3 regions of the Bradyrhizobium sp. CCBAU 53340 genome follow, and region 3 is predicted to be linked to each of the others. Evidence: predicted binding sites of a transcription regulator. Region 3 holds the regulator's gene; each other region holds the start of a gene.
What was found. The regulator PhoB, encoded in region 3, activates phosphate uptake and scavenging genes when phosphate is short. The targets are predictions, from matches to a motif close to TGTCATNNANCTGTCAT.

Region 1 (10,666 bases), 2.8 Mb from region 3:
CGCATAGAGTCGCAGCCACGTGTTGAGCAGGTCACGCTGCCTGATCGACTTGACGGCGGAGGGCGCGGCGCTGGCGAAATCCAAGACAATATTCCCGGCGAATGAAACGGGCGCATGATCTTGCTTGCGGGAAAATTTTTCATGAAGGCTGGCGCGCGGGACCAAAGACCGTTAACGACGACTTGATGACCGGTGTCTTGCGAACCGGGAGGCCGGCAGGCGGCATCACAAAGCCTCCAACTAAGGGAGCATAAGACTCCCGGTCAAAGGCCTGACCTGCTCAGCTTTCCGCCTTGCCTAACCCCCGTCACCTCCGGCATATTCCGCGCCCGGAGGCGGCGTTCCGGGGCGAGCTCCAAGACCTCCGGAAAGCCGAAGTAACAATGAGAGCAACGCGCTATTGGCGCGGGCAGGGGGAAATCTGTTTGGCCGATGAGTTCATTCTCGAAACGGAAGGCTTGACCAAGGAGTTCGCGGGCTTCTTCGCCGTCCGCGACGTTGCGCTCAAGGTTCGCCGTGGGAGTATCCACGCGCTGATCGGGCCGAACGGCGCCGGCAAGACGACTTGCTTCAACCTTCTGACCAAGTTCCTCAAACCGTCTGCCGGAAAAATCCTGTACAAGGGGCAGGACATCACCGCGATGGCGCCGGCCGATGTGGCGCGCTTGGGACTGGTGCGCTCATTCCAGATCTCGGCGGTGTTTCCGCATCTGACCGCGCTGGAGAATGTTCGTGTCGCGCTCCAGCGCCAGCACGGCAGCTCCTTTGATTTCTGGCGCTCCAAGTCCGTGCTCAACCGCTTCAACGACCGGGCGCGCGAGCTGTTGAACGATGTCGGCCTCAGCGAGTTTGCCAATACGCCGGCAGTCGAGATGGCCTATGGGCGCAAGCGCGCGCTCGAGATCGCAACCACGCTCGCGCTTGATCCGGAAATGATGCTGCTGGATGAGCCGATGGCCGGCATGGGTCACGAGGACATCGACAAGATCGCCGCGCTGATCAAGCGCATCTCGGCGAAATACACCATCCTGATGGTCGAGCATAACTTGAGCGTCGTCGCCAATCTCTCCGACATCATCACCGTGCTGACGCGCGGGCAGGTGCTCGCGCAGGGCCATTATTCCGAGCTCACCAAGGACGAGCGCGTCAAGGAAGCCTATCTGGGAGCCGGTCATGCCTGAGACTGCAATGGCCGAGGCACCGGCGCGGGCCGCAACCGGCGGCAACATCCTCCAGGTTCGCAACCTGGAAGCCTGGTACGGCGAGTCCCACATCCTGCACGGGATCAATTTCGACGTGAAGGCGGGCGAGGTCGTCACGCTGCTCGGGCGTAACGGCGCCGGCAAGACCACCACGCTGAAATCGATCATGGGCATCATCGGCAAGCGTGCCGGTTCGATCAAATTCAACGATCAGGAGATCATCCGCGCGACCTCCGACAAGATTGCGCGCATGGGCATCGCGTTCTGCCCGGAGGAGCGGGGAATCTTTTCCAGCCTCGACGTGCGGGAGAACCTCTTGCTGCCGCCGGTGGTGCGCGCAGGCGGGCTGCCGCTCGAGCAGATCTTCGATCTGTTCCCGAACCTGAAAGAACGTCTCAACAGCCAGGGCACCAAGCTCTCCGGCGGTGAGCAGCAGATGCTGGCGATCGCGCGCATCCTGCGCACCGGCGCGAGCTTCCTGATGCTGGACGAGCCGACCGAAGGTCTGGCGCCCGTCATCATCCAGCAGATCGGCCACACCATTGCGCGGCTCAAGAAGGAGGGCTTCACGATCCTCCTTGTCGAGCAGAACTTCCGCTTCGCATCCACCGTCGCCGATCGTTATTACGTGGTGGAGCACGGCAAGATCATTGACGGATTTTCCAATGCGGAGCTTGCCGCCAACATGGACAAGCTCCACACCTATCTCGGCGTCTAGTCCGGCCCAAAGCAGACGGCCAACGGAAGCGGCGAAGAGAGAATTCACGAGGGAAGTCACATGAAAAAGTCGATTGCATCGTTGTTGCTCGGCACGGCGTTGGCCGTGACTGCCACTGGCGCCGCCTTCGCACAGGACAAGACCGTCAAGATCGGTGCGTTGTCCGATCAGTCCGGCCTCTATGCCGATCTCGGCGGGCCCGGCTCCACGCTCGCCGCCCAGATGGCGGTTGAAGATTCCGGCCTGACGGGCAAGGGCTGGAAGATCGACATCATCTCCGGCGATCATCAGAACAAGCCTGACATCGGCACCGCGATCGCGCGGCAGTGGTTCGACGTCGACAAGGTCGACATCATCGTCGACGTGCCGAACTCCGGCGTGGCGCTCGCCGTCAACAACGTCGTCAAGGAAAAGAACGGCGTCTACATCAATTCGGGCGCGGCGACCTCGGACCTCACCAATGCGCAGTGCTCGCCCAACACCGTGCACTGGACCTACGACACCTACATGCTGGCCCACACCACGGGCCAGGCGCTGGTGAAGGCCGGTGGCGACACCTGGTTCTTCCTGACGGCGGACTACGCCTTCGGAGCGGCACTGGAGCGCGATACCACCGCGGTCGTCACTGCCAATGGCGGCAAGGTGGTCGGCGGCGTCAAACATCCGCTCAACACGCCGGACTTCTCCTCCTTCCTGCTCCAGGCGCAGGCCTCGAAGGCCAAGATCATCGGCCTTGCCAATGCCGGCGGTGATACCACCAACACGATCAAGCAGGCGGCCGAGTTCGGCATCGGCAAGGGCGGCCAGAAGCTCGCGGCGCTGCTGCTGTTCCTCACCGACGTCAAGGCGATCGGCCTCGAGACGGCGCAGGGCCTCAACTTCACCGAGACGTTTTACTGGGACATGAACGACCAGACCCGGGCGTTCTCCAAGCGGTTCTCGGAGAAGATGAAGAACGGCGCGATGCCGACCATGGTGCAGGCGGGTGTCTATGCGGGCGTGCGCCACTATCTCAAGGCTCTCGAAGCGCTCGGCGGCAATCCGCATGACGGCGTCAAGGTGGTCGAGAAGATGAAGTCGATGCCGACCGAAGACGATCTGTTCGGCAAGGGCGAGATCCAGCCGAACGGCCGCACCATCCACAACGCCTATCTATTCGAGGTGAAGAAGCCCTCCGAGTCCAAGGGACCGTGGGACTTCTACAAGCTCGTCGGCACGGTGCCGGGCGACCAGGCCTTCACGCCGCTCTCCGAGAGCAAGTGCGCGCTGCTCAAGAAATAAGACCGACAGCCCGCCGGTGTTGAGCCGGCGGGCGCTACTCTGGGAACGCCGAAGGGACTGGGTGCTGGATCGATGCAGGCTCTCTACGCACAGCTACTGGTAGGACTGATCAACGGCTCGTTCTACGCGCTGCTCAGTCTCGGGCTCGCCGTCATCTTCGGCATGCTCAACATCATCAATTTCGCCCATGGCGCGCTCTACATGATGGGCGCCTTCGTCGCCTATTTCCTGCTGAACCTCGGCGGCATCAATTACTGGTGGGCGCTGCTGCTGGCGCCGATCATTGTCGGCATCTTCGGCATGATCCTGGAACGGACCATGCTGCAATGGCTGACCGGCCTCGACCATCTCTACGGCCTGCTCTTGACCTTCGGCATCGCGCTGATCGTGCAGGGCGTGTTCCAGAACTACTTCGGCTCCTCCGGCCTGCCTTACGCCATTCCGGACCAGCTCAAGGGCGGCATGAATCTCGGCTTCATGTTCTTGCCCGTCTACCGTGGCTGGGTCGTCATCTTCTCGCTGGTGGTGTGTCTGGCCACCTGGTTCCTGATCGAGAAGACGCGGCTCGGCGCTTACCTCCGCGCCGCCACTGAAAATCCGACGCTGGTGCGTGCCTTCGGCATCAACGTGCCGCGCATGATCACGTTGACCTACGGCCTCGGCGTCGGCCTCGCCGCGCTTGCCGGCGTGCTCTCGGCGCCGATCAACCAGGTGCGGCCGCTGATGGGCGCCGACCTCATCATCGTCGTGTTCGCGGTTGTCGTGATCGGCGGCATGGGATCGATCATGGGCTCCATCATCACCGGCTTCGCGCTCGGTGTGATCGAGGGCCTGACCAAATATTTCTACCCCGAGGCCTCCAACACCGTCGTGTTCGTGCTGATGGTACTGGTGCTCTTGGTGAAGCCAACGGGATTGACGGGAAGGGCAGCCTGATATGACAGCCTTGACGGACGATACGCTGCCGGTAACTCCGCGCGCGATGCGTGATGAGATGATCGTCTTCGCAGTGATGGCGCTGTTGCTGGCCGTGGTACCCTTTACGGGAGTCTATCCGTTCTTCGTGATGCAGGCGCTGTGCTTTGCCCTGCTGGCCTGCGCCTTCAATCTCCTGATCGGCTATGGCGGCCTGTTGTCGTTCGGTCATGCGATGTTCATGGGCACCGCCGGCTATTGCAGCGCGCATGCGCTGAAGGTCTGGGCGCTGCCGCCCGAGCTTGGCGTCCTCGTCGGAATCGCGGCTGCGTTCGGGCTGTCACTCATCACCGGCTACATCTCGATCCGCCGCCAGGGCATCTATTTCTCGATGATCACACTGGCGCTGTCGCAGCTGCTGTACTTCATCTACCTGCAGGCGCCGTTCACCCATGGCGAGGACGGTATCCAGGGCATTCCGCAGGGGCACATGTTTGGCGTGCTCGATCTGTCGAAGCCGACCGTGCTCTATTATGTCGTGCTGGCCGGCTTCCTCGCCGGCTTCCTGCTGATCTACCGCATCATCAACTCGCCGTTTGGCGAGGTTCTCAAATCGATCCGCGAGAACGAGCCGCGCGCGATCTCGCTGGGCTACCGGACCGACCAGTACAAGTTCCTGGCGTTTGTCCTGTCGGGGACGCTGGCAGGCTTTGCCGGCGCGCTGAAAGTGTTCGTGGCGCAGAACGCCTCGCTCACCGACGTGCACTGGTCGATGTCCGGCGAAGTCGTGCTGATGACGCTGGTCGGCGGTCTCGGCACCATCTTCGGGCCCGTGGTCGGCGCCTTCGTCATCATCGCCATGCAGCAATATCTCGCCGGCTTCGGCCAATGGGTGACGGTGATCCAGGGCTCGATCTTCGTGGTCTGCGTGCTCACCTTCCGCCGTGGCGTCATCGGGGAAATCGCGCATTACCTCCGGCGCTCGCTCTAAGTCATTGATATCGCGTAAATTTCGTCGATGCGCGAATCCGGTGGATGATCCGATCCCGTGGGTGCGAGATTGCACGCGCGCGGAGCGAAAATGGTCTATGACGGTTTTGTGACGGCCCCTTCGGGCCGGGTCATTTCCATCAGGTAGACTATCCCCATGATGCGTTGGTTTCGCGCTTTCCTGCCCAAGGAAGAACGGTTCTTCGACCTGTTCGACCGCCATGCCAAGACCGTGATCCAGGGCGCGATTGCGCTTCAGGGTGTGCTGAACGGAGGCGAGGAGACGCCGGTCTACTGCCAGCGCGTCAGCCAGTTCGAGAATGACGCCGACAACGTCACGCGCGAGGTGCTGACGGCGGTGCGGCGAACCTTCATCACGCCGTTCGACCGGGGCGACATCAAGAACCTCATCACCTCGCTGGACGACGCCATCGACCAGATGCAGCAGACGGCCAAGGCCGTGATGCTGTTCGAGGTCCGCACCTTCGAGCCGCCGATGCGCGAAATCGGCGCGCTCCTGATCGAATGCGCCAATCTGGTGGGACGCGCGCTGCCGCTGATGCAGGAGATCGGCAAGAACGTCGCCATGCTGACCGCGATCACGGAGGAACTGACCAAGCTCGAGGGCCGCGTCGACGATCTCCATGACATCGGCCTGAAGGAGCTGTTCCTCAAGCACCGCAACGGCAACGCGATGGATTTCATCGTCGGCGTCGAGATCTACGACCACCTCGAGAAGGTGGCCGATCGCTTCGACGACGTCGCGAACGAGATCAACAGCATCGTCATCGAGCAAGTGTAGCGCATGATCCGGAAAAGTGTGCAGCGGTTTTCCCCCGCGACAAACGCGGAACGCGTTTGCGCGGAGATCATCCGCAAAGCTTAGAGTGGGGGCGCCGCTGTGGATGCTGCGTTGGGTCTTCCCGTCCTGGTCGGACTGATCGCCGTCGCGCTGCTGTTCGACTTCCTGAACGGCCTGCACGATGCCGCCAATTCGATCGCGACCATCGTCTCGACCCGGGTGCTGCGGCCGCAATTCGCAGTGTTCTGGGCCGCGTTTTTCAATTTCGTCGCCTTCATGGTGTTCGGCCTGCACGTGGCCCAGACCATCGGCACCGGCATCATCGATCCCGCGATCGTCGATGCCCAGGTGATCTTCGCAGCCCTTGTCGGCGCCATCGTCTGGAATCTCGTGACCTGGGGGCTCGGCATTCCGTCCTCGTCCTCGCATGCGCTGATCGGCGGCCTCGTCGGTGGCGGCATGGCCAAGGCCGGAATATCGGCGGCGGTCTGGAGCGGCCTCACCAAGGCGGTGCTGGCGATCGTGCTGTCGCCGCTGGTCGGCTTCCTGCTTGCGATGATGCTGGTTGCGATCGTGTCCTGGCTGTCGGTGCGCTCGACGCCGTTCGCGGTCGACCGTGCTTTCCGCATCCTGCAATTCGCCTCCGCCTCGCTCTATTCGCTCGGCCATGGCGGCAATGACGCGCAGAAGACGATGGGCATCATCGCCGTGCTGCTGTATTCGCAGGGCCATCTCGGCAACGAATTCTCGGTGCCATTCTGGGTGGTGCTCTCTTGCCAGGCGGCGATGGCGCTGGGCACGCTGATGGGTGGCTGGCGCATCGTCCGCACCATGGGCCTGCGCATCACCAAGCTGACGCCGATGCAGGGCTTCTGTGCCGAGACAGGCGGCGCGGCGACCCTGTTCATCGCCACCTTCCTCGGCGTTCCCGTCTCGACCACCCACACCATCACCGGCGCCATCGTCGGCGTCGGTGCGGCTCGGCGCGTTTCGGCGGTGCGCTGGAACGTGGCGAGCTCGATCGTCTATGCCTGGGTGATCACGATCCCGGCCTCGGCCATCGTCGCGGCGCTCTCCTGGTGGGCGGTCCAGTTCTTCAAGTAACGAGCTTCAGCCCGGCGATGCCGGCCACGATCAGCCCGATGCTGGCGAGGCGAAGCGCGGTGGCTGGCTCGCCGAACAGGGCGATGCCGAGCGTCGCCGTGCCGACCGCGCCGATGCCGGTCCAGACCGCATAGGCGGTTCCGACGGGCAGGGACTTGAGGGCGATGCCGAGCAGGATCACGCTGCCGGCCATGGCCGCGAGCGTGATCACGGACGGAACCAGCCGGGTAAAGCCCTCGGTGTATTTCAGGCCGATCGCCCAGGTGATCTCGAGCAGACCGGCGACGAACAGGATGCTCCAGGCCATGACGACCCTCCATTCAAGGCAGGGCCGTCCCCGCGAGGCAGATGCTGATGAGCAGGGAGGTCGTCCTCCCCCCAAGGCCGGTTGGCCAGGGCCGATATGGGGCTGGCCGAAGGGCTGCGCAATCACCAAATGAGGCTTGATCCCTCTCATTTTCCCTGCCAAACGCTCCCGCCATGTCCGACATTGCCGCCACCACAGCCGAATCGCCGGCCCGTTCCCCGCTTGCTGCAGAAGTGGCGCGGCGGCGCACCTTTGCGATCATCTCCCATCCTGACGCCGGCAAGACCACGCTGACCGAGAAGCTGCTGCTGTTCGGCGGCGCCATCAACCTCGCCGGCCAGGTCAAGGCCAAGGGCGAGCGGCGCAACACCCGTTCGGACTGGATGAAGATCGAGCGCGAGCGCGGCATCTCGGTCGTGACCTCGGTGATGACCTTCGAGTTCGAGGGCCTCGTCTTCAACCTCCTGGACACGCCGGGCCACGAAGACTTTTCGGAAGATACCTATCGCACGCTGACGGCGGTCGATTCCGCTGTCATGGTGATCGACGCCGCCAAGGGCATCGAGGCACGGACTCGAAAATTGTTCGAGGTGTGTCGTCTTCGGGATATCCCGATCATCACCTTCATCAACAAGATGGACCGCGAGAGCCGCGACGTGTTCGAGCTGCTCGACGAGATCGAGAAGACGCTGGCGCTCGACACCACGCCGATGACCTGGCCGGTCGGCCGCGGCCGCGACTTCCTCGGCACCTATGACGTCATCAATGGCGGTGTGCGCCTGCTCGAAGGCGGCGGCGCCAAGACCGGCGCGGCGCAGCAGATTGAGATCGCCGAACTCGCCAAGCTCAACGCCAATCTCGACGCCGCCGCGGTGAAGGACGAGCTCGAGCTCGTGACCGAGGCCTCAAAGCCGTTCGAGCTCGAGGCGTTCCGCGAGGGCCATTTGACGCCGGTTTATTTCGGCAGCGCGCTGCGCAATTTCGGCGTCGGCGACCTGCTCGAAGGTCTTGGCAAATTCGCCCCCGAGCCGCGGGCGCAGGACAGCGACCAGCGTAAGGTCGAAGCGACCGATCCGCGCATGAGCGCCTTCGTGTTCAAGATCCAGGCGAACATGGATCCGAACCATCGCGACCGCATTGCCTTTGCGCGCCTCTGCTCTGGCAAGCTCAGCCGTGGCATGAAGGCCAAGCTCGTGCGCACCGGCAAGAGCATGCCGCTGTCGAGCCCGCAATTCTTCTTTGCCCAGGACCGTTCGGTGGCGGATGAGGCCTTCGCCGGCGACGTCGTCGGCATCCCCAATCACGGCACGCTGCGCATCGGCGACACGCTGACCGAAGGCGAGGACTTCAATTTCGTCGGCGTGCCGAGCTTCGCCCCGGAAATCGTCCGCCGCGTCCGTCTTACCGATGCGATGAAAGCGAAGAAGCTGAAGGAAGCGCTTCAGCAGATGTCGGAAGAGGGCGTGGTGCAGGTGTTTCGTCCGCGCGACGGTGCGCCCGCGCTGGTCGGCGTGGTCGGTGCACTGCAGCTCGACGTGCTCAAGGCGCGGCTGGAGGCGGAATATTCGCTGCCCGTGGAGTTCGAGGTGAGTGAGTTTCAGCTCGCGCGCTGGGTCTCCTCGGAGGACCGCAAGAAGCTCGACACCTTCATCGCCGCAAATACCTCGAGCATTGCCGATGACGTCGACGGCGACCCCGTCTATCTCGCCCGGAACGAGTTCTATCTCGGCTACACCAAAGAGCGCGCTGAGGGCATCGAGTTCACCAACGTCAAGGACGTCAAGAAGAAGGGTTAAGGCGGCGGCCGCGTCCTCGGCTCTGCAGCCCCACCGTGCCTGAACGCGAGCATGTGAACGGCCGCGGGGTTGACGCGTTCATCGAGGATGCCACGTTTCACCGACGTAACATCGCGAGCTCAAAGCATGTGGCGCGGCATCCTCGTTTTCACGCTGTTGGCGATATCGACCGTCGCCGACGCGCAACGTCGCCAGATCAATCCGATCCCGTTTGCGCATGAGCCGTGCAGCGTTCTCGACGGCCCGCCCTGCACGCCGTCCTATTGCAGTCCGCTCGAGCCCGGCCCCTGCATTCCCGAGATGGACTATCCCTATGGCCAGAATCTCCAGCTCACGATCGAGAGCGTGCCGGCGGAGGCTGATCGGGCCAAGTATCAAAAGCCGGATCACGATCTCGATACGATCGGCGATCTCTTCGCTGAGCTGCGTACCTGCTGGTCACCGCCCTCGGACAACGCGCGCGCAGGCATGCAGATGGCCGTCCGCTTCAGCTTCAATAGAACCGGCGGCCTGATCGGTCCGCCGCGGCTGACCTTTGCGACCGCGGGTGTCCCGGCCGACACAAGGACGACCTATCTCAACGCCATCAATTCATCGCTGAACGCTTGCTTGCCGCTGAAGTTCACCAACGGGCTCGGCGGCGCTTTGGCCGGACGCCCAATCGCGATCCGCTACGTCGACAATCGCGAACTCAAGAACTAGCTCCGCAGACTCCTCACCATGAGGAACGAGAGTTGCGAGCTGCGGCCAATCGATGATACCTCAGAGGTGGGGCGCTGGGTTAAGGGGAGAATGTCGTGGGTCTATTGGTTATGATCCTGGGGCTGGTGCTGTTTTTCGCCGCCCATGTTTTCACCACGAAACGTGACGCACGCGCGCAGGCGATCGCGCGGCTGGGCGAGGGGACCTACAAGATCCTCTATTCTGTCGTCTCGCTTGCGGGACTGGCGCTGATCGTCTGGGGCTTTGGCCATTATCGCAGCTCCGGCTGGATCGATGTCTGGTATCCGCCGAAGGCGATGAAGCACATCACGGTTGCGCTGATGTTGCCTGCGGTGATCCTGGTGGTCGCGTCCTATGTGCGCGGGCGCATCTATGCGACGCTGAAGCATCCGATGCTCGCCGGCGTCAAACTGTGGGCGGCTGCACATCTGCTCGCCAACGGCGATCTCGGCTCCATCATCCTGTTCGGCTCGTTCCTGGGCTGGGGCGTCTACGACCGCATTTCGCTGAAGCATCGCACCGATGCCGGTGGCCCGCCGATTCCGGTGGGCGGCATCACCAACGATCTGATCGCGGTCGCGGTCGGTATCGTCGCCTATCTGGCGCTGGCGTTTGCGTTCCATCCTGTCGTGATCGGCGTTCCCGTCATGGGTGGCTAGCCGATCGGCGCAAGACTTCACTTCCCTGCCCATGCGGGGAAGGTGACAAAAGCAACAAGACGAGGATCCTCCGATGGATTGGTCGCAATCTCAGATCCCGCCGATGCGGTTCGAGGCGCGCTTTGGTGACCGGGTGGTGCCGGCCTTCGTCGATCGGCCTTCGAGCTTG
Region 2 (10,666 bases), 1.2 Mb from region 3:
CCTCGCGCTCGAGATAGGCCTTGAACTCGTCCGGCGTCATCGCGACGGCTTCGCCGCCGAGTTTTTCGAATTTGTCGATCACACCGGGGTCTTTGAGAATCGCTGTCAGCGTCTCGTGCAACTTGTCCACGATGGCTGCCGGCGTGCCTGCGGGCGCGAACAGGCCGGTGAAGGTCTGGCCGTCGAAGTCCTTGTAGCCGAGCTCGGCGAAGGTCGGCACGTCGGGCAGCGATTTCAGCCGGTGCGGGCTGGTGACGGCGAGCGCGCGGAACAGGCCGGCCTTGATGTGCTGAAGGCTGACCGTGAGTTGGTCGAAGGCGAACTGCACCTGGCCGCCGAGCAGATCGTTGATGGCAGGCGCATTGCCGCGGTAGTGCACCGTGACCCATTGCAGATCGAGGCTCGACTGCATCAGCTCGCTGAGCAGATGATTGGTGGTGCCGGGACCGGGCGAGGCCATGGTCAGCTTGCCGGGCTCGCGCTTGGCGAGGTCGATGAACTCCTTGAAGGTGTTGGCCGGCACAGACGGATGCACCTCGAGCACCAGCGGCGTCATTGAGATGGTCGAGATCGGCAGGAAGTCTTTTTTCCAGTTGTAGGCGTCGCGCTTGTTGATCTCGGGCGCGAACAGCACCGGTCCGTTGGCGCCGACGAACAGCGTGTAACCGTCCTGCGCCGATTTCGCGAAGGCCTCGCCCGCGATCATGCCACCGGCGCCGGCCTTGTTCTCGATGATGAAGGGCTGGCCGAGCTTTTCCTGGAGCTTGTCGGCGACGATGCGCGCGGCACTGTCGACATTGCCGCCGGCGGGATAAGGCACGATCAGCTTGACGCTGCGCGCCGGCCATTGCTGGCCAGATGCTGGCCCTGCCAGCGTCGCGGCCAGCGCGACCACTGCTATCCAGAGCGATCTCATCCCAACCTCCCGAAAGGCAGATCCGGCCGCCCCCTTATTCTTGTTGCTCTCCGGCGCCACCGGCAGCGCCTCCAGATGGGACGCTATCTGTCGCTTCCGGGCTTTACCTGTCGACCGAATTGTGCGGTTCTTGTCCACAATATGGACAAGGTCAATTCCCCAAGACCCGTGCGCGGTGCAGCGGAACCGCGGCAAGGCGCCCAGGCGATCCGCCGCGCACTGTCGGTGCTGCGTATTCTTGCCGCCGGCCGCGAGGACGGTGTGCCATTGGCCGAGGTCGTGCAGGCGACCGGTCTCACGCGCCCGACCGTGCACCGCATCGTTCACGTGCTGATCGAGGAAGGCATCGTCGAGCGGCACGATCGGACCGGCCGCTACGCGATCGGCAACCAGGTGCCGGAGTTGGCGCTTGCGCGTCCCCGGCCCTCGCCGCTGCTAGTCGCCGCGGACCCTTCGCTGCGGCGCGCCTCCGCCGAGATCGGCGATACGCTGTTTTTGACGGTGCGAACCGGCAACGACACGCTGTGCGTCGACCGCAGGATCGGCGCCTATCCGATCCAGGTGCTGTCGATCGAGGTCGGCGCGCGCCGCCCGCTCGGTGTCTCCAGCGCAGGCGTTGCCATCCTCGCTGCGCTGCCGGCGCTGGATGCACGAAAGCTCGTCGCGGCGAATGAGAAAAGGTTCGAGACCTATCGTACCGATGCCGCGACCGTGCTCGGACAGGTGACCGCGGCACGGCGGCGTGGATACGGCATGCGGGAGATCGGCCTCGTCCATGGCACCAAATCGATCTCGACCTGGATCAAGACGCCGGACGGGCGGCCGGCGGCGGCGATGACCGTCTCCGCCGTTCGAACGAGGCTCGGCCCGCGCCGCGAGCAGGAGGTTGCGGAGATCTTGCTGCGGGAGACGCGGATCATTGAACAGGCTATTCGAGGTTAGTATCGCTTTTCGGCAGAACCAAACGCTCGAGCTCAGCGTTGGGCGTGCTGAAGTCGCCACAGCGTCATGGCCGGGCTTGTCCCGGCCATCCACGCCTATCCCAACCGCACGAAGAACGTGGATGCCCGGGACAAGCCCGGGCATGACGACCTCTTGTGAACTGTCAATGGGCTGACGTGCCCCTCGTTTTTATGGCACAAGGGCCGCCATCGCCGACCGACCTTTGAGGCCACGCATGCCCGCGCCCAAACCACCCGCCTTCGAGACCCTGAGCCTGCATGCGGGCCAGCATCCGGATCCCGTGACCGGCGCCCGTGCGGTGCCGATCTACCAGACCACGTCCTACGTATTCCAGGATTCCGACCATGCGGCGGCGCTGTTCAACCTCGAGCGCGCCGGCCACATCTATACGCGCATCTCCAATCCGACCACCGGCGTGCTGGAAGAGCGGCTCGCGGCGCTGGAAGGCGGCATTGGCGCGATCTGCACTGCGAGCGGCATGGCCGCGCTGCATCTGGCCATCGCGACGCTGCTCAATGCCGGCGACCACATCGTGGCGTCGAGCTCGCTCTACGGCGGCACCATCAATCTCTTGGCCCATACGCTGCCACGCTTCGGCATCACCACGACCTTCGTGAAGCCGCGCGATCACGACGCATTCCGGAAGGCGATCGGGCCGAACACGAAGCTGGTGATCGGCGAGACCATCGGCAACCCCGGGCTCGAGGTGCTCGATATCCCCAAGGTCGCGGGAATCGCGCATGAGGCGAAGATCCCGCTCTTGATCGACAACACTTTTGCTACGCCCTATCTCAGCCGGCCGATCGAGCTCGGCGCCGACATCGTGATGCATTCGGCGACCAAATGGATCGGCGGCCACGGCATCGCGATCGGCGGCGCCATCATCGATGGCGGCCGCTTCGACTGGCGGGCGTCCGGCAAATTTGGCGTGCTGACCGAACCCTATGGCGGCTATCACGGCATCGTCTTCGACGAGCAGTTCGGCACCGCGGCCTTCATCATGCGCGCGCGGACCGAGGGCCTGCGGGATTTCGGCGCGTGTCTATCGCCGACCAACGCGTTCCAGCTGCTACAGGGGGTGGAGACGCTCGGTGTGCGTATGGATCGGCACATGCAGAACACGCATCTCGTGCTGGAGGCGCTCAAGTCCAACAAGGCCGTCGACTGGGTGCTGCATCCCTCGCTCGAGGACCACACGGACTATCAGCTCGCCAAGACACTGCTGCCGCGTGGCGCCGGCTCGATCATCTCCTTCGGCATCAAGGGCGGCCGGCCCGCGGGGCGCAAGTTCATCGAGTCCCTGCGCATGATCAGCCATCTCGCCAATGTCGGCGATGCCAAGACGCTGGTGATCCACCCCGCCTCGACCACGCATCAGCAGATGGACGCCGAGCAACTGAAGGCCGCCGGCATCGGCGAGGAGCTGGTGCGGCTGTCGGTCGGCATCGAGACCGCCTCCGACATCATCGACGATCTCGCGCAGGCGCTGCGCATCTCGCAGAAGGTTTGACACGATGAAGCTTTCCGTCAACGGCGCCGAGATCTTTGCCGCAACCGGCGGCCGCGAGTTCGACAAGTCGCTGCCCACAGTCGTCTTCCTCCACGGCGCCGGCTTCGATCATTCGACCTGGGCACTGCACACGCGCTGGTTCGCGCATCACGGTTTTGGCGTGCTGGCTCCTGACCTGCCCGGTCACGGCCGCTCGTCCGGGCCGTCGCTCGCGAGCATCGCCGAGATGGCTGACTGGACTGCGGCGCTGCTCGGTGCAGCCGGAGCTGCCAAGGCGCATCTGATCGGCCATTCCATGGGATCGCTGATCTCGCTGGAGACTGCCGCGCGTCACCCCAACAAGGTCTCGGCGCTGAGCCTGATCGGCACCGCTGCAACCATGACGGTCGGCCCGGATCTGTTGAAGGCCGCCGAAGCCAACTCGCAGGACGCGCTCGACATGGTCTCGATCTGGGGTCTCGGCTTCAACGCCGAGCTCGGCGGCAGCCTCGCACCGGGTCTGTGGATGCATGGCGGCGCGCAGGCCGTGCTGAAGGCTTGCGAGCCGGGCGTGCTGTTCCGGGATTTGTCGGCCTGTAATGCCTACGCGAATGCGCTGACTGCGGCTGCGAGCGTGAAGGTGCCAACGACACTGATCCTCGGCGAACGGGACATGATGACGCCGGCGAAGGCCGGCAAGACGCTTGCGAGCGCGATTCCACATGCGAAGACCGTTGTCGTACCGGGCGCTGGCCACATGATCATGGCCGAGCGGCCCGACGAACTGCTCGCGGCGTTGAAGGGCTGATAGGATCAATCTTCGCACCCGCGCGTTGCGGTCGGACATCCCTGCGACTAAGAGGGAACTCGACCCATGCCAAGACAGAACATCATTCGCAAAGCCAAGCAGGACAGACGCGCGGGCAAATCGGCCAGCACCCAGGCCGGCGAATTCGTCAAGGACGAGATCGACAAGATCAGGAAAGGCAAGCACGGCGCGCGCTCGACGAAGCAGGCCATCGCCATCGGCTTGTCCGAGGCGCGGCGCGCCGGCGTCGACCTTCCGCCGCCGCGCAAGGGGCGCACCAAGAAAGCGACGCGGCGCAGCGCCAAATATGCCTATGAGGTCGGCCAGGGCAAACGCACCCCGAAGCGCCGGCCGCGCGTATCGCGGGCCGTGGAAGGCGTCCTGAAGAAGGAGCCGCGTTCGACCGCGTCGCGAAGCGCGCTGTCGAAGCAGGCCAAGGGTGCCGCGAGCCGCCGAAGCGCAGCCTCGCGCTCGGCCGCCGCACGGAAGGCGAGCCAGACCAAAGGCGCCAAGGTCCGCTCGGCCGCCGCCAAGAAGGCGGCCCGCACCAGAGCGCGCCGCCGAAGTTGATAGGGGGCGGGCGCCGGTGCCCGCCGAGAAACAGCGCCGCGGCGGGCAAACGCGCATGCCGCCGCGGTTGCGCTGGTGATCGGCTCTCATGTCGCGGCATCAAGCTCGTTTCATCTCGCGATGAGTTCAACAGCTCTGCGCAGCCGGCATGGTAAACTCCCGCCCCGGCAGAGCAGAAGGAGGAGGGCGAATATGGCCGACGATCTGAAGGGGCGCGTGGCGCTCGTTACCGGTGGCTCGCGCGGAATTGGCGCCGCGGTCTGTCGCGCCCTCGCCGCGTCGGGCGCAGCGGTGGCAATCAACTGCCGCGAGCAGGTCGGGCAGGCCGAGAAGCTGGCGGGCGAGATCGCACAGCAGGGCGGACGCGCCATTGTCGCCCCCGCCGACGTATCTCGGCGGGACGCCGTGGCCGGCATGGTCGAACGCGTCACGGCCGGGCTCGGGCCGATCGACATCCTCGTCAACAATGCCGGCATCGCCATCACGCGCGGCGTCGACAATCTCACCGAGGACGATTTCGACCGCACCATCCTGGTCAACCTGAAATCCGCGTTCCTGTGCACGCAGGCGGTGCTGCCGTCGATGCGCGCGCGCAAGTGGGGCCGCATCGTCAACATCTCCTCAGGCGCCGCACGCGGCGCCGGCTCGATCGGCCCGCACTACAATGCCTCCAAGGCCGGCATGGAGGGCCTCACGCGCGGCTATGCGGCGCGGCTGGTGAAGGAAGGCATCACCGTCAATGCCGTGGCACCGTCGCTGATCGCGACCGACATGATGGGCAGCCAGCCGCAACTCGTCAGTCGCATCCCGCTCGGCCGCTTCGGCACGGCGGACGAGGTGGCAAAGGCTGTTATGCTGCTGGTCGACAACGCCTACATGACCGGGCAGACGATCGCGCTGAGTGGCGGGATGGCGTTCAATTAGAGCTTGGCGCCTGCGGCCCCCCTCACGGCGCAAGCGCGCCTTTGCCAGCCCTACGAAGATTGCGCCAGCGTCCACTCGCCGATGATGCGGAAATGTGTCTTCGCATCATCCTGCTTGAACAGCGCGATGCGATCGATCGCCAGCCTCTCGAGCTTCAGCCCCGCAAACCTGTCCCGCAACATCTCCAGGATCGGCCCGCGCCGGTCCGCATCGAGCCGGCCCGTCAGGGTCATGTGGAAGCGAAACTCTTCCATCACATAAGGATAGCCCCAGCGATCGAGATAGTCGCGCTGCCGCTCGGTGAGCTTTTCGGGCTTGCGGCGCGCGCGGTCTTCCACCGTCAGCGGCGGACGGAAGGCGTCGAAATCGCGAACGGAATCGGCAGCCAGTTGCTGGAGTTCGGACACCGGCTCAGCTGGAATAACGGCGATGAAGCCGCTAATGGCATCGACGACCGGCCGGATCACCGGGATCGGCCGCTCCTTGCCGGCGAATGCTGCACAAGCCGCCATGAGTTCGGCTTCCGTCCTGCCTGATGCCAGCGCCATCGGCGCCTTCAGCGTGCCGTGAAAGCCGTATTTGCGGGGATCGGCGGCGACGTCGGGCCAATCAGGCGCGACATTCAGCGCATCCTGCGGAAACGAAACCTCGGCGCCGGTATAGGAATCGTAGCCAAGCAACTCAGCGCCGAAGCGGGAGAGCGCATTGTCGGCGCCGGCGGCGAAATAGATCGCGTAGCGGGGAAAACCTGTCATGACGCGAGCATAACCAATTTATGCCGCAACGACAGTCTCGCGCGGCGCCGCCGCCGTGCCGAGCAGCCGCGTTGCATCGGTCAGATGCACGAGCTTGCCGGCCGCGATCACCGCGACCAGCCGCGGCCGCAGCGGGATGCTGACGTCGACGAGCAGGATGTCGGCGCGATGACCTGCTGCGAGCGTGCCGCGATCGGTCAGGCCGGTCGCTTGCGCAGGGCCCGCCGAGATCAATGTCCAGGCTGCTGTCAGCGGCAGTACGCCGTCGGCGGCAAGGCGAAAGGCAGCGAGCAGCGGTGCCGGATAATAATAGTCCGAGGCCAGCACCGAGCAGAGCCCCTTGGCGATCATGTCCGAGGCCTTGGTCCAGCCGGTATGGCTGCCTCCGCGCACGACGTTGGGTGCGCCGTAGACGATGGCATCGCCAGCAGCCGCGGCCTCGCGCGCCGTTTCCTCGTTGACCGGAAACTCGGCAAGCCGCACGCCCATGGCACGAAACGACTTTCGCATCGCCGGCGTCGCGTCGTCATGCGAGAGCATCCGCACTCCGGCCGCGCGGGCTGCCGCCGCGAGCCGACTGATCGAGGCCGGAACGTCGGCCGCGCGCGCGACGATATTCGCGACGAGCCTGTCGAACGCTTCGCTCGACAACCCCGTGCGCTCCACCATGCGGTTGCGCTTGCGGGGATTGGAGATGTCGGCGACGACCCCGTCCATGTGGTCGTTGAACGCGAACAGATCGACGCGCCCCTCGGCGAGCCACTGTCCGATCTCGGCCTCGGCATCGAGATTGTAGGTCTCGTGCCGCAGGTGAAAGCGCGTATCGGCGGCGAAGTGCGGACGCTGGCGCTCGATCGCCTCGAGCAGGCGCCTTGCATTGTCGCCGCTGCGCAAGCCCGGCTCCCACGACCAGGTCGTGGCGTGGAACACCGTGGTGATGCCGTTGCTGATGACCTGGCGGTCGGTGTCGGCGAGCGCGACGTCGATCGGGAAATCGACGCTGGCGCGCGGCATCATCTGCCGCTCGAAGGCGTCGCCGTGCAGGTCGACGATGCCGGGCAGCACCAGCAAATTGCGAGCATCGATCGCCAGCCGCGCGCGGCCGCGAGGCGCGTCGATCTGCACAATGTCGGTTCCGGAAACCGCGACTGAAGTCTCAGTGAACTCGGAGCCGACCAGGGTCCGGCCACCCTCGATGAAAATGTCTGTCACGCGACCGCGCTTTGTTTGCTCGCACAGGAAGGATTCCCTGCTTCGTATGCCGACAGGAAATCTTCAATTGCGAGCGTGCGGAAATTGGGCAGCGCGTCGCGCAATTTGTCGTGATCCCAGTCCCACCATGCCAGCTTGGCCAGCCGTCCGGCAATCTCTTCCGAGAACCGCCGCCGCACGATCCGCGCGGGATTGCCGGCGACGATGGTATAGGCCGGCACGTCCTTGGTGACGATGGCGCCCGCCGCAATGACCGCGCCGGTGCCGATGTTGCGTCCCGGCAGCACGATCGCGCCGTGGCCGATCCAGACGTCATGGCCGATATGGACGTGATGCCGGCGCCGCCAGTCGAAGAAATCGGTGTCATCGCTTTCGCCCGGAAAGTAGGCACTTGAACGGTAAGTGAAATGCGCCTGCGTGGCACGATGCATCGGATGATTGCCGGGATTGATCCGCGTCATCGCCGCGATCGAGCAGAACTTCCCGATGGTGGCGTAGGTGATCTGCGCGTCGTTGACGACATAGGAATAGTCGCCCATCGCGACTTCGTGCAAGATCGTGCGGGCGCCGACCTCGGTGTAGGCGCCGAGCCTGGTCTCGCGCAGCTTCGCCGAAGGATCGATGGTCGGCTCGACCGATAGCACCTTGGCCATGTTGCATCCGGGAATTCGAGGGCGGACGCATCTCTTCGAGCGGCTCGATGACATCGTCATGACGATGCGATGACAGGGGATGAGGTGTGTAGGATCGCCGCACCGCATTGCGCATGTCACACAAGTGTTAAGGGCCGGGGATAGCGGTGGGCTCCAGCTACTCTGGAGCCCTGCATGCTGGTGGTTGAAGGTCTGACGTGCCGCTTCGGCGCAAAAGCTGCGGTGGACGACGCTTCGTTTCAAATCTCCCCCGGCAGCTTCGTCGGCGTGATCGGGCGCTCCGGCGCCGGCAAGTCGACTTTGCTGCGAACCATCAATCGACTGGTGGCGCCGACGCAGGGCCGCATCCTGTTCGACGGCCTCGACGTCACCGCACTACGCGGCAAGGAGCTGCGGCAGTGGCGGGCGCGCTCGGCGATGATCTTCCAGCAGTTCAATTTGGTCGGCCGGCTCGACGTGTTGACCAACGTGCTGATGGGCCGTCTTGCCACCATGCCGGCCTGGCGCTCGCTGTCGCAAGTGTGGCCCGAGCAGGACAAGGCGCTGGCGATGTCGGCGCTCGAACAGTTCGACATCGCCGCACTTGCTGCGCAGCGCGCCGACCAGCTCTCCGGCGGCCAGCAGCAACGCGTCGCAATCGCGCGGGCGCTGGTGCAGCAGCCCGACATCATCCTCGCCGACGAGCCGATCGCCTCGCTCGATCCGCGCAACACCAAGATCGTGATGGATGCGCTGCTGCGCATCAACAAGCATTTCGGCATCACCGTGCTCTGCAATCTGCATTCGCTCGACCTGGCGCGCAGCTATTGCGACCGCCTGATCGGCATGGCGGCGGGCCGCGTGGTGTTCGACGGCGCGCCGTCGGCGCTGACCGACCTCGTCGCGCGCGAGCTCTACGATCTTGAAGCCGCCGACGTCATGGGCGGCACGCCTGCTCCGGCGCCCGAGGGCGTCCCGGCACTCGGAACGGCCGCCGCGGCCTGAGCCGCTGCGCATCGTTACTTTCGCTTCAACCGATCTCAACCTGGGAAGAGGGCTAATATGATCACTCGCAGACTCATTCTCGCCGGCGCCGCCGCGCTGACCTTTGCCGGATCCGCTTCCGCCGAAGACTGGAAGACGAAATATCCGGAGATCACCTTCGCCGTGGTCCCGGCTGAGAACGGCTCGGGCGTGACCGAGCGCTGGACGCCGTTCGTCAACTATCTCTCGAAGGAGCTCGGGGTGAAGGTGACGCTGCGTGTGGCCAATGACTACGCCGCCGTCATCGAGGGCCAGCGTGCCGGCAACATCCAGGTCGCCTATTATGGTCCGGCGTCGTTCTCGCGCGCCCGGCTCACCGGTGTGAAGACCGATGCGTTTGCGATCGACGTCAATTCCGACGGCTCGAAGGGATACTATTCGGTGTTCTACGTGCTGGCGAAGTCGCCCTACCAGAAGATCGAGGACCTCAAGGGCAAGAATCTCGGGCTTGTTGATCCGAATTCGACGTCCGGCAACAACATGCCACGCTACAAGCTGAACCAGCTCGCCATCGATCCCGATTCCTTCTTCTCCAAGGTCGTGTTCACCGGCAGCCACGAGAATGCCGTGCTGGCGCTGGCCCAGGGCACCGTCGACGTCGCCGCCAACTGGTGGAACGCGGACGACGATTCCAACCTCACCCGCATGCTCAACAAGGGCATGGTGAAGTCGGCCGACGGTACGCCGATGAAGAAGGAAGACTTCCGCATCATCGTGAAGTCCGACCTCATCATCAACTCGCCCTATGCTTATCTCAGCAATCTGCCTGACGACATGAAGGCTGCGATCAAGCAGGCGTTCCTGGACGCGGCAAAGAAGGATCCCGATGCCTACAACAAGCTCTCCGACGGCAAGAACAAGCCGTGGGAGCCGATCGCCAACGACGATTACAACAAGACCATCGAGCTGATCAAATTCGTCGACAATCTGCGTAAGAAGGCGTCCTGATTTCGCTGGGACGACGTACTGGAGCCGGGTCGACGGACCCGGCTCCTTTTCTTGATGGATCCTTCCCGCTGAACTCATGACGCTTGCGGTTTCGATTCTCCCAGAGCAGCAACTTGCTGCCCTCAACGCCGCCTATCGCAAGGTGGTCGCGCGCAAGCGCTTGCGCCTCTTGGCGGGCTTCGCCGTCTTCGTCGCCGCACTGATCGTGGCCTCGATCGGCGCCGAAGTGAATCTGCGCACCTTCTTCACCTATTTCGGCAATTTCATCAGCTATTTCGACCGCATCCTCACGCTCGACAGCGGCCTGCGGGTCTGGACCGATTTCGGCGAATGGTTCTGGGGCTTGCGCAAATGGCTGAAGCTGCTCGGTGAGACGCTGCTGATCTCCTATGTCGGCACGCTGAT
Region 3 (10,666 bases):
TCTCGGCGGCGATCGCGTCCGAATTCGCCGAGAGCGACGGCCTGCACCAGTCCGGCCTGATCCTGCTCGGCCTGTTGCTGTTCGTGTTGACGTTCTTCGTGCTCGCCGGCGCGCGGCTGATGCTGCTGCGTCTGGAAAAGAAGGCGGGGAAGTGACATGAACCCGATTTACGCACGCCGCCGCCGCAAGGATATCGTCGTCCGCGGGCTCTGCATCGGTGCCGCCGCCTTCGGCGTCACCTGGCTCGCGCTGATCCTGCTCACGCTGCTCTACAACGGCCTCGCCGGCCTCAACCTCGACCTGTTCGTCGCGGATACCCCGCCTCCGGGCTCGACCGAAGGCGGCCTGCGCAACGCCATTGTCGGCTCGCTGATCATGACCGTGATCGGCGTCGGTGTCGGCGCGCCGCTCGGCCTGTTCGCCGGCACCTATCTCGCCGAATACGGTCGCAACGACAAGCTGACCTCGGTGATCCGCTTCATCAACGACATCCTGCTGTCGGCGCCCTCGATCATCATCGGCCTGTTCATCTACGGCGCGGTGGTGGTGCCGATGCGCGGCTTCTCGGCGATCGCAGGCTCGCTGGCGCTTGCCGTCATCGTCATCCCGGTGGTGCTACGCACGACCGAGGACATGCTGCTCTTGGTGCCGAACGCACTGCGTGAGGCGGCGTCCGCGCTCGGCCTGCCGCGCTCGCTGGTGATCAAGCGGATCGCCTATCGTGCGGCCCGATCGGGCCTCATCACCGGCGTGCTGCTCGCCACCGCCCGCGTCGCCGGCGAGACGGCGCCGCTGCTGTTCACTGCGCTGTCGAACCAGTTCTTCAGCCTCGGCCTGAACAAGACGATGGCGAACCTGCCCGTGACCATCAACAATTTCGTGCAGAGCCCCTACGCTTATTGGAAGCAACTCGCCTGGAGCGGCGCCCTGCTGATCACGCTCACTGTGCTTGCCCTGAACATTGGCGCCCGCATCCTCGGTGCCGAGAGGACCGCAAAATGACCGACCTGTCCGTATCCGTGAGCTCCAACGCTCACCTCGCCGCGCAGCAGCCGCTGCCCGAAGCGCCAGCCAAGGTGACGGTGCGCAACCTCAACTTCTATTACGGCGAGCACCACGCGCTGAAGAACATCAATCTGACGCTCGGCACCAACCGCGTCACCGCCTTCATCGGCCCGTCCGGCTGCGGCAAGTCGACCCTGCTGCGCATCTTCAATCGGATGTATGATCTCTATCCGGGCCAGCGCGCTAGCGGTCAGCTGATGCTCGATCAGACCAACATTCTCGATCCCAAGCTCGACCTCAACCTGCTGCGCGCCCGCGTCGGTATGGTATTCCAGAAGCCGACGCCGTTCCCGATGACGATCTACGAGAACATCGCCTTCGGCATCCGGCTCTATGAGAAGATCTCGAAATCCGAGATGGACGACCGCGTCGAGAAGGCGCTGCGCGGCGGCGCGCTGTGGAACGAGGTCAAGGACAAGCTCAATGCCTCCGGCCTGTCGCTCTCCGGCGGCCAGCAGCAGCGCCTCTGCATCGCCCGCACCGTCGCGGTGCGGCCCGAGGTGATCCTGTTCGACGAGCCGTGCTCGGCGCTCGACCCGATCTCGACCGCCAAGGTCGAGGAGCTGATCCAGGAGCTGTCCGAGAACTACACGATCGCGATCGTCACCCACAACATGCAGCAGGCGGCGCGCGTCTCCGACAAGACTGCCTTCATGTATCTCGGCGAGCTGATCGAGTTCGACGACACCAGCAAGATCTTCACGTCGCCGTCCGACCGGCGCACGCAGGATTACATCACCGGCCGGTTCGGCTGAGGAGACAGGACATGGGTTCTGAACATACCGCAAAAGCCTTCGACACCGACCTCCAGGAGCTCACCCGCCTGGTCGCCGAGATGGGCGGCATCGCCGAGCGCATGATCGTCGATTCCGTCGACGCGCTGATCCGCCGCGATGTCGCGCTCGGCCAGCGCGTCGTTACCATCGACGCCGAGCTCGACGCGCTGCAGAAGAAGATCGAGGAGCGCGCCGTGCTGACCATCGCGCGCCGCCAGCCGATGGCGGTCGATCTGCGCGAGATCGTCGGCGCCATGCGCGTTGCGACCGATCTCGAACGGATCGGCGACCTCGCCAAGAACATGGGCAAGCGCGTCGCGGCGCTGGAGACGGATTTCCATCCGCTCAAGCTGTTCCGCGGCCTGGAGCACATGACCGACCTCGTGCAGCAGCAGGTCAAGTCGGTGCTGGACGCCTATGCCGCGCACGATCTGCCGGCGGCGATGGCGGTGTGGAAGGGCGACGAGGAAGTCGACGCCATCTGCACCTCGCTGTTCCGCGAGCTCCTCACCTACATGATGGAGGATCCGCGCAACATCTCATTCTGCATCCATCTGATGTTCTGCGCCAAGAACATCGAGCGGATCGGCGACCATGCCACCAACATCGCCGAGACGGTGTTCTACATGATCGAAGGCCAGGCCATCACCGACAAGCGGCCGAAGGGCGACATGACGACCTTCGCCACCACGGTCCCGAATACTTAAGGAGCGACGAGCCCATGGGCGCACGCATTATGGTTGTTGAGGACGAGGAAGCTCTCACCGAGCTTCTCCGCTACAACCTCGAGGGCGACGGCTATGACGTCGAGACGGTGATGCGCGGCGACGACGCCGACACCCGCCTCAAGGAGCACATCCCCGATCTGATCGTGCTCGACTGGATGCTGCCGGGGCTCTCGGGCATCGAGCTGTGCCGCCGGCTGCGGACCCGGTCCGACACCAAGCAGCTGCCGATTATCATGCTCACCGCGCGCGGCGAGGAGAGCGAGCGGGTGCGGGGACTTGCCACCGGCGCCGACGATTACATCGTCAAGCCGTTCTCGGTGCCCGAGCTGCTCGCCCGCGTGAAGGGCCTCTTGCGGCGCGCCAGCCCCGAGCGGCTCGCCACCGTGCTCGCTTTCGGCGACATCGAGCTCGACCGCGAAAAGCGCCGCGTGGCGCGCTCGGGCCGGCCGATCGATCTCGGCCCGACCGAATACCGCCTGCTGGAGTTCTTCCTCGAACATCCGGGCCGCGTGTTCTCGCGCGAGCAGCTGCTCGACAGCGTCTGGGGCCGCGACATCTATATCGACGAGCGCACCGTGGACGTCCATATCGGCCGCCTGCGCAAGCTGCTCAATCTCGGCCGCGAGCAGGATCCGATCCGCACCGTCCGCGGTGCCGGCTATGCGCTCGACGATCGCTTTGCCAAGGCAGAGCAGACGTCAAGCTAGCGGCACTCATGCCAAACAAAAAAGCGCGCCCAGTGGCGCGCTTTTCTTTTTGTCCCGGCCCGGGCCGGGACAATGTCGTCTCAGCAATGCTCAGCGCGTGCTCGGCTTGGCCGGCGCGCGGCGCCGATCGGCGGCCGGCTGATAGGCGACACGCGAGTGCTGGGCGCAGTAGGGCAGGCCGGACAGTGCCTTGCCGCCGCAGAAGAAGAAATCCGGGCTCGAGGGGTCGCCGACCGGCCAGTGGCAGGTCGCCTCGTTGAGTTCGAGCAGCGAGAGCCGCTGGCTCATCGGCACCACGTTGTCATAGGTAACGGGTTCGGCTTCGACCTCGACCTCGAAGGCCTGCGCCAGCGCGGTGTTGCCGCGCGCCATGGGGCGGCTCACCCGCATCATGTGCTGCGCGGGACGCGCCTTGCGCGGCCGCGGAGCTGCCGATGAGGGGCTCTTGGCCCGGCCGGACAGGCCGAGCCTGTGCACCTTGCCGATCACGGCGTTGCGGGTGACATTCCCAAGCTCAGCGGCGATCTGGCTGGCCGAAAGTCCGGCCTCCCAGAGCTTTTTCAGCTGCTCGACGCGATCGTCGGACCAGGTCAAAACCGTCATTGCACCCTTTCCTTCGCCGCGCGCCGCCATCCTGGGGCGGCACGACGAATGCCTAAGTCTCGAAAAACCCGTGCCGCCAGAATCCCTTAAGGCTCGCCGGGCGCACCAGATGCGCCCGAACGTTTACGCCGGTACATGAGGACTTATGGGATCAGAACCGCTGCACGAGATGTCGTATCTGACAAGCCAAACGCTACAATATGGCGTGACTCACGCGCAAGAGTCCGCCGACTCGCTTCCACATGTTCCGTGGCGAAAATCCCGCAAAATCGCCACCGCAAGACTACGGAATCAGCGTTTCGCGAGGCTTTCCGGGCGGCATTGACACCCGTTTCACCAGGCCTAAGATAGTCGTGCGTGCCGCCCTTAAAAGGCGGCACGTTTCGTTTTCCGGGCCGGTCAATGGTGCGTTGCGCAATGCACACATTGTCCGTCCGCAACAATCAAGTGATCGTCATGACCAACAGCGCAGCGCCGCATTTGCTCCCCGTTTTCGCCAGAGCCGACATCGGTTTTGAGCGCGGTGAAGGCGTCTGGTTGATCGCAACCAACGGCGATCGCTATCTCGATTTCACCTCGGGCGTCGCCGTGAATGCGCTTGGCCATGCCCATCCTGCGCTGGTCAAGGCGTTGCAGGAGCAGGCGACCAAGCTCTGGCACATGTCGAACTTGTTTCAGAGCCCTGATGGCGAGAGGCTCGCCGCGCGTCTATGCAGCGAGAGCTTTGCGGACTTCGTATTCTTCTGCAATTCCGGCGCGGAAGCGCTGGAGGGCGTGATCAAGCTGGTCCGCCATCATCACTTCTCCAAGGGACATCCGGAGCGCTATCGCATCATCACCTTCGAAGGCGCCTTCCACGGCCGCACGCTGGCAACGCTGGCCGCGACCGGCTCTGCGAAATATCTCGAAGGCTTTGGTCCACCGATGGACGGTTTTGACCAGGTGCCGCATGGTGACATCGAGGCCGTGAAGAAGGCGATTGGTCCAGAGACCGCCGGCATCCTGATCGAGCCGATCCAGGGCGAGGGCGGTGTGCGTTCGGCGCCATCAGGCTTCCTCAAGGCGTTGCGCCAGCTCTGTGATGAGAAGGGCCTGCTGCTCGCCTTCGACGAGGTGCAGACCGGTATGGGCCGCACTGGCGATCTGTTCGCTCATCGGCGCACCGGCGTCACGCCCGACGTGATGTCGCTGGCCAAGGCGCTCGGCGGCGGCTTTCCGATCGGCGCGATCCTGGCGACCGCGGATGCGGCCTCCGGCATGGGCCCGGGCTCGCACGGCTCGACCTTCGGCGGCAACCCGCTGGCGATCGCGGCCGCCAACGCCGTGCTCGACGTCATGCTCAAGCCCGGCTTCTTCGACCACGTGCAGAAGATGTCGCTGCTGCTCAAGCAGAAGCTCGCTTCCGTCATCGACCGTCATCCTGAGATCGTCAGCGAGGTGCGCGGCGAGGGGCTCCTGATCGGTATCAAGGCCGTGGTGCCCTCCGCCGACCTCGTCGCAGCGCTGCGCAACGAAAAACTGCTTACCGTCGGCGCCGGCGACAATGTCGTGCGCTTCCTGCCGCCCTTGATCGTCACCGAGGCGGAGATCGAGGACAGCGTCATCAGGCTCGAACGCGCCTGCACGGCGCTGTCAGGCAACAAGCGGGCGGCAAGCTGATGAGCAAGGCACCCAATAAAACTCCAAAGCACTTTCTTGATATCAACGAGCTGCCGCTGTCGGAGCTCAAGAGCATGCTCGCGGCCTCCTCCGCCATGAAGGCGAAGCAGAAGGCGCATCAGCCGGTGCGTCCGCTCGAGGGCAAGACGCTGGCGATGATCTTCGAGCGCCCCTCGACCCGCACCCGCGTCTCGTTCGACGTCGCCATGCGCCAGCTCGGCGGCGAGCCGATCATGCTCACCGGCGCCGAGATGCAGCTTGGCCGCGGCGAGACCATCGCCGATACCGCGCGCGTGTTGTCGCGCTATGTCGACGCCATCATGATCCGCATCCTCAACCACGAGGCGCTGCTGGAGCTCGCGGCGAACGCGACCGTGCCTGTCATCAACGGCCTGACGCGCCGCTCGCATCCCTGCCAGGTGATGGCCGACCTCATGACCTTCGAGGAACATCGCGGCCCGATCGAGGGCCGGACCGTGGCCTGGACCGGCGATGACAACAACGTGCTGGCGTCCTGGGCCCATGCGGCCGAGCGCTTCAAGTTCAAGCTCAATGTCGCAACCCCGCCCGAGCTCGCACCGAAGAAGGTGATGCGCGACTTCATCAAGACGACCGGCGCATCGATCGTGATCGGCACCGATCCGGAAGCCGCGGTGAAGGGCGCCGATTGCGTCGTCACCGACACCTGGGTGTCGATGGGCGACAAGGAAGGCGAGCACCGCCACAACGTGCTCAAGCCCTACCAGGTCAATGCCAAGCTGATGTCGCTGGCCAAGCCCGACGCGCTGTTCATGCACTGCCTGCCGGCCCATCGCGGCGAGGAGGTCACCGACGAGGTGATCGACGGCCCGCAATCGGTCGTATTCGACGAGGCCGAAAACCGCCTGCATGCGCAGAAGGGCATTTTGGCCTGGTGCTTTGACGCGGTGAAGTGATCTCGGTGGTGGGGCTGCGTCGCTGGCCCCATTCTCCACCGTCGTCCCGGACAAGCGCGCCCTCAGGCGCGCGCCGATCCGGGACCCATAGCCACAGGCAGTTGTTTGGCGATGACTTGGAGTTGTCGTCCCGCGCTATGACTTAGGCCTGTGGTTATGGATCCCGGGCTCACGCTTCGCGCGCCCTGGGATGACGCTGCGTTTGTCGCAACGTTGTGCGATCATAACTGTACCCGGAACACACTACCTCGCGCCCCCTTCCATTTCCCATCCTCCGACCCCAGATAACGCCCCATGGTTTCCCAATCCCCTGACATGAGCACCGGGCCGGAAGGCCCGGTTCGCGCGCCATCAGCGGTTCCGATCGATGATGCCGTGCTGCCCTACGAGGTCGACGCGCTCGATGTGCGCGGCCGTCTGGTGCGGCTTGGCCCGGCGCTGGACGACATCCTGACCAAGCACGATTATCCAGCGCCGGTCGGTAAGCTGCTCGGCGAGGCGATCGTGCTGACGACGCTGCTCGGCTCGGCGCTGAAGTTCGAGGGCCGCTTCATCCTTCAGGCCCAGACCGACGGTCCGGTGTCGTTCCTGGTGGTGGACTACCAGGCACCCGATCGCCTGCGCGCCTACGCGCGCTTCGATGCCGCGCGCCTTGGTGAGGCCAAGGATTCCGGGACGCTGCTCGGCCGCGGCCATCTCGCCATGACCATCGACCAGGGGCCGGACATGAGCCGCTATCAGGGCCTGGTCGCGCTCGACGGTGGCAGCCTGGAAGACGCTGCCCACGAATATTTCCTGCGCTCCGAGCAGATCCCGACGCGCGTGCGCCTTGCGGTCGGCGAGGAGTGGCGCTCGAGCGACGGCGGCAAGCACCGCTGGCGCGCCGGCGGCATGCTGATGCAGTTTCTGCCGAAGGCCCCGGAGCGCGCGCGGCAGGCGGACCTGCATCCCGGCGATGCGCCCGAAGGTGCCGCCGCGGTGCACAGCGTCGCCGAGGACGATGCCTGGGTCGAGGCGCGCTCGCTGATCGAAACGGTCGAGGACGTCGAGCTGATCGATCCCGATCTCTCCGGCGAGCGGCTGCTCTACCGACTGTTCCACGAACGCGGCGTGCGCGTGTTCAATCCGCTTGTGTTGAAAGCGCAATGCTCCTGCTCGCGCGACGCGGTCGCCGCGATGCTGAAGAGCTTTTCGCCTGACGATCGCAGCGCGATGGTCAAGGATGACAGGGTCGTCGTGACCTGTGAGTTCTGCTCGTCGGTGTACCAGTTCACGCCGCATGAAGCGGGTGTGGAAGACGCGTAGGCCACGGTGCCGTAGGGTGGGCAAAGCGAAGCGTGCCCACCTTCCATCCCCGAATTAGGGAAGATGGTGGGTACGGCGCTTCGCGCCTTTGCCCACCCTACGGCGTCTTGCTAATTCAGCACCCGCTTGTTGTCGGGGCTGTCCAGCGAGAACGTCGGCACGTCGATCTCGAAGCGCTCGCCGGTTTCGCTGACCATCTGGTAGCGGCCGGTCATGAAGCCGGAGGCGGTGGAAAGCGGCACGCCAGAGGTGTATTCGAACCGTTCGCCGGGGGCGAGCGTCGGCTGCTCGCCGACCACGCCTTCGCCCTTGACCTCCTGCTGCCGGCCGGAGGCGTCGGTGATGATCCAGTGCCGCGTCTTGAGCTGCACGGTCTCCTCGCCTGAATTGGTGATGACGATGGTGTAGGACCAGAAATAGCGCGAGCGGTCGGCCGACGACTGCTCCGGAACAAAGCACGGCTCGACGGTCACTTCGATCTGGCGGGTCACGGCGCGGTACATGATTGCCATCATAACGAAATCCTGGCCCGGAACCAAACGCCGAAGTCCGTTTTCGCGACATCGTCCCGCCAGAATTGACGGAGAGTACACCCCCAAAAGACAGCCGTATTTGATCCGGACGCTTTGCGAGGCGGCGACTGGACCGGTACACTCCTCAAACGTCCCGATTTGCGGAAGGGTTTTTGGGCCCCGATGACCATTGCCGATCAAGTGACGGGATCGACGATCGCGGGAACCGCAGGCGCCAAGCCTGCGGAAGCCAAACCCGTTGACGCGAAGCCGCGCATCGCTGCGCCGGCGATCACGCTGCCTGCCATCGGCGAGCGCGAGCTCAGGCTCGACCTGTTTCGCGGTCTGGCCCTGTGGTTGATCTTCATCGACCATCTGCCGCCGAACCTGCTGACCTGGTTCACGATCCGCAATTACGGCTTCAGCGACGCCACCGAAATCTTCATCTTCATCTCGGGCTACACCGCCGCCTTCGTCTACGGCCGCGCGATGCTGGAGAACAACTTCGTCATCGCCACCGCGCGCATCCTGCGCCGGGTCTGGCAGATCTACGTCGCACACGTCTTCCTGTTCACGATCTTCCTCGCCGAGATCTCCTACGTCGCGACCAGCTTCGAGAACCCGCTCTACACCGAAGAGATGGGGATCATGGATTTCCTCAAGCAGCCCGACATCACTATCGTGCAGGCGCTGCTCTTGCGCTTCCGTCCTGTCAACATGGACGTGCTGCCGCTCTACATCGTCTTGATGCTGGCCCTGCCGCTGATCCTGTGGTCGATGAAGTGGAAGCCCGACGTTACGCTCGCGCTTTCGGCGCTGCTCTATGCGGCGACGTGGGAATTCGACCTCTATTTCTCGGCCTATCCGAACGGCTTCTGGGCGTTCAATCCGCTGGCCTGGCAATTGCTTTTCGTCTTCGGGGCATGGTGCGCGCTTGGAGGTGCGCGACGAATGTCGCGCATTCTGGCTTCACCGGTGACGATGTGGATCTCGATCGCCTATCTCGTCGCGGCGTTCTACGTGACGTTGACCTGGTACGTGCCGCAGCTCTCGCACTTCATGCCGAAGCGGATCGAGCAGTGGATGTATCCGATCGACAAGACCGACCTCGACGTGCTGCGCTTCACGCATTTCCTGGCGCTCTCCGCGCTCACCGTGCGCTTCCTGCCGCGGGAGTGGCCGGGCCTGAAATCGCCGTGGCTGCGACCGCTGATCCTGTGCGGCCAGCATTCCCTCGAGATCTTCTGTCTCGGCGTCTTCCTGGCCTTCGCCGGGCATTTCATTCTGGCCGAGGTCTCCGGCGGACCTGCCATGCATGCGTTGATTAGTCTTTCCGGAATCCTGATCATGTGGGGCGTGGCGTGGGTGATTTCGTGGTACAAGCGCGTAGCTGATAAGAGCGGTGCGAAAACCAAGAACGCCGTCGGCAACGCCGATCTGGCGGGAGGAGGCTGATGAAGGCGAAGGTTCTCCTGAGCCTGATCCTGCTGTGCGGCGGCCTTGCCGCGCCTTCGGCGCGCGCGGAGGATCCTGCGCCTGCCGCTGCGCCCGCGCCGGCCGCCTGCGAATTGCCGTCCTATCTGCTCACCAGCGAAAGCCAGCTTCCCAAGGTCGCCAAAGCCGTCAAGGCGGGCAAGCCGCTCGAGATCCTCGTGGTCGGCAGCCGATCGACGACAATCCCGTCTTCGGAAGGCAGCTCCTATCCGGCACGCATGGAAGCGATCTTGAAAGAGAAGCTGCCGCCCGCTGAGACCGTGCACGTATCCGTAGAAATACAGAGCAAGAAGACGGCGGAGGAAACTGCCGGGACCTTCGTTAAGCTGATGGAAGCAAAAGCACCTACTTTGGTCATCTGGCAGACCGGGACCGTGGATGCCATCCGCTCCATCGATCCCGACGAGTTTCGCGGCGCCGTGACCGAAGGTGTCGCTGCGTTGCAAAATGCGGGGGCTGACGTCGTGTTGATGAATTTGCAGTACAGCCCGCGTACCGAAACCATGATCTCGGTCCCGCCTTATCTCGACAATATGCGGGTGGTGGCACAAGAACATGATATCCCGCTGTTCGACCGTTTCGCGATGATGCGGCAGTGGAATGATCAGGGTCAGTTCGACCTGTTCAGCCCCTCTCGCGGCCCCGAGCTCGCGAAGCAGGTCCATGATTGCATCGGCCGCGCGTTGGCGCAGTTCGTGATCGACGCCGCCCATCTGGGACCGGCCGAGCAGCAAAATTGAGGTCTAGTGTTAATGAGTTCTCTCCGCCCTTTTGCCCCGCCGACATGGCTGGCCGCGTCCGCAGCGGCGGCGCTGCTGATGCTGACGCCTGTGGCGCAGGCGCCTGCGCGCGCGCAAGCAGCCCAGGCGACCCCGGCTCCGC

Region 1: the regulator PhoB is predicted to act here: its motif matches at 5,205-5,221, upstream of XH89_RS22350 (DUF47 domain-containing protein).
Region 2: the regulator PhoB is predicted to act here: its motif matches at 8,349-8,365, upstream of phnC (phosphonate ABC transporter ATP-binding protein).

What each region holds. Positions count from the first base shown of each region.
Region 1 is NZ_CP030055.1:4,674,400-4,685,065, reverse strand. It holds gene XH89_RS22380 (hypothetical protein) at 1-84, opposite strand, end outside; gene XH89_RS22375 (ABC transporter ATP-binding protein) at 426-1,181, shown strand; gene XH89_RS22370 (ABC transporter ATP-binding protein) at 1,174-1,920, shown strand; gene XH89_RS22365 (ABC transporter substrate-binding protein) at 1,981-3,201, shown strand; gene XH89_RS22360 (branched-chain amino acid ABC transporter permease) at 3,274-4,137, shown strand; gene XH89_RS22355 (branched-chain amino acid ABC transporter permease) at 4,139-5,107, shown strand; gene XH89_RS22350 (DUF47 domain-containing protein) at 5,264-5,908, shown strand; gene XH89_RS22345 (inorganic phosphate transporter) at 6,008-7,012, shown strand; gene sugE (quaternary ammonium compound efflux SMR transporter SugE) at 7,005-7,319, opposite strand; gene XH89_RS22335 (peptide chain release factor 3) at 7,493-9,115, shown strand; gene XH89_RS22330 (hypothetical protein) at 9,242-9,817, shown strand; gene XH89_RS22325 (NnrU family protein) at 9,913-10,497, shown strand; gene XH89_RS22320 (class I adenylate-forming enzyme family protein) at 10,571-10,666, shown strand, end outside.
Region 2 is NZ_CP030055.1:936,204-946,869, reverse strand. It holds gene XH89_RS04450 (tripartite tricarboxylate transporter substrate binding protein) at 1-916, opposite strand, end outside; gene XH89_RS04445 (IclR family transcriptional regulator) at 1,058-1,858, shown strand; gene XH89_RS04440 (O-acetylhomoserine aminocarboxypropyltransferase) at 2,094-3,389, shown strand; gene XH89_RS04435 (alpha/beta fold hydrolase) at 3,394-4,176, shown strand; gene XH89_RS04430 (DUF6496 domain-containing protein) at 4,243-4,746, shown strand; gene XH89_RS04425 (SDR family NAD(P)-dependent oxidoreductase) at 4,939-5,670, shown strand; gene XH89_RS04420 (DUF1045 domain-containing protein) at 5,721-6,425, opposite strand; gene XH89_RS04415 (alpha-D-ribose 1-methylphosphonate 5-triphosphate diphosphatase) at 6,444-7,637, opposite strand; gene XH89_RS04410 (chloramphenicol acetyltransferase) at 7,634-8,290, opposite strand; gene phnC (phosphonate ABC transporter ATP-binding protein) at 8,465-9,274, shown strand; gene phnD (phosphonate ABC transporter substrate-binding protein) at 9,332-10,261, shown strand; gene phnE (phosphonate ABC transporter, permease protein PhnE) at 10,338-10,666, shown strand, end outside.
Region 3 is NZ_CP030055.1:7,471,721-7,482,386, reverse strand. It holds gene pstC (phosphate ABC transporter permease subunit PstC) at 1-155, shown strand, start outside; gene pstA (phosphate ABC transporter permease PstA) at 157-1,002, shown strand; gene pstB (phosphate ABC transporter ATP-binding protein PstB) at 999-1,820, shown strand; gene phoU (phosphate signaling complex protein PhoU) at 1,832-2,548, shown strand; gene phoB (phosphate regulon transcriptional regulator PhoB) at 2,563-3,276, shown strand; gene XH89_RS35475 (GcrA family cell cycle regulator) at 3,367-3,879, opposite strand; gene XH89_RS35470 (aspartate aminotransferase family protein) at 4,336-5,538, shown strand; gene argF (ornithine carbamoyltransferase) at 5,538-6,473, shown strand; gene XH89_RS35460 (Hsp33 family molecular chaperone) at 6,768-7,778, shown strand; gene apaG (Co2+/Mg2+ efflux protein ApaG) at 7,889-8,281, opposite strand; gene XH89_RS35450 (OpgC domain-containing protein) at 8,474-9,745, shown strand; gene XH89_RS35445 (SGNH/GDSL hydrolase family protein) at 9,745-10,524, shown strand; gene XH89_RS35440 (SGNH/GDSL hydrolase family protein) at 10,537-10,666, shown strand, end outside.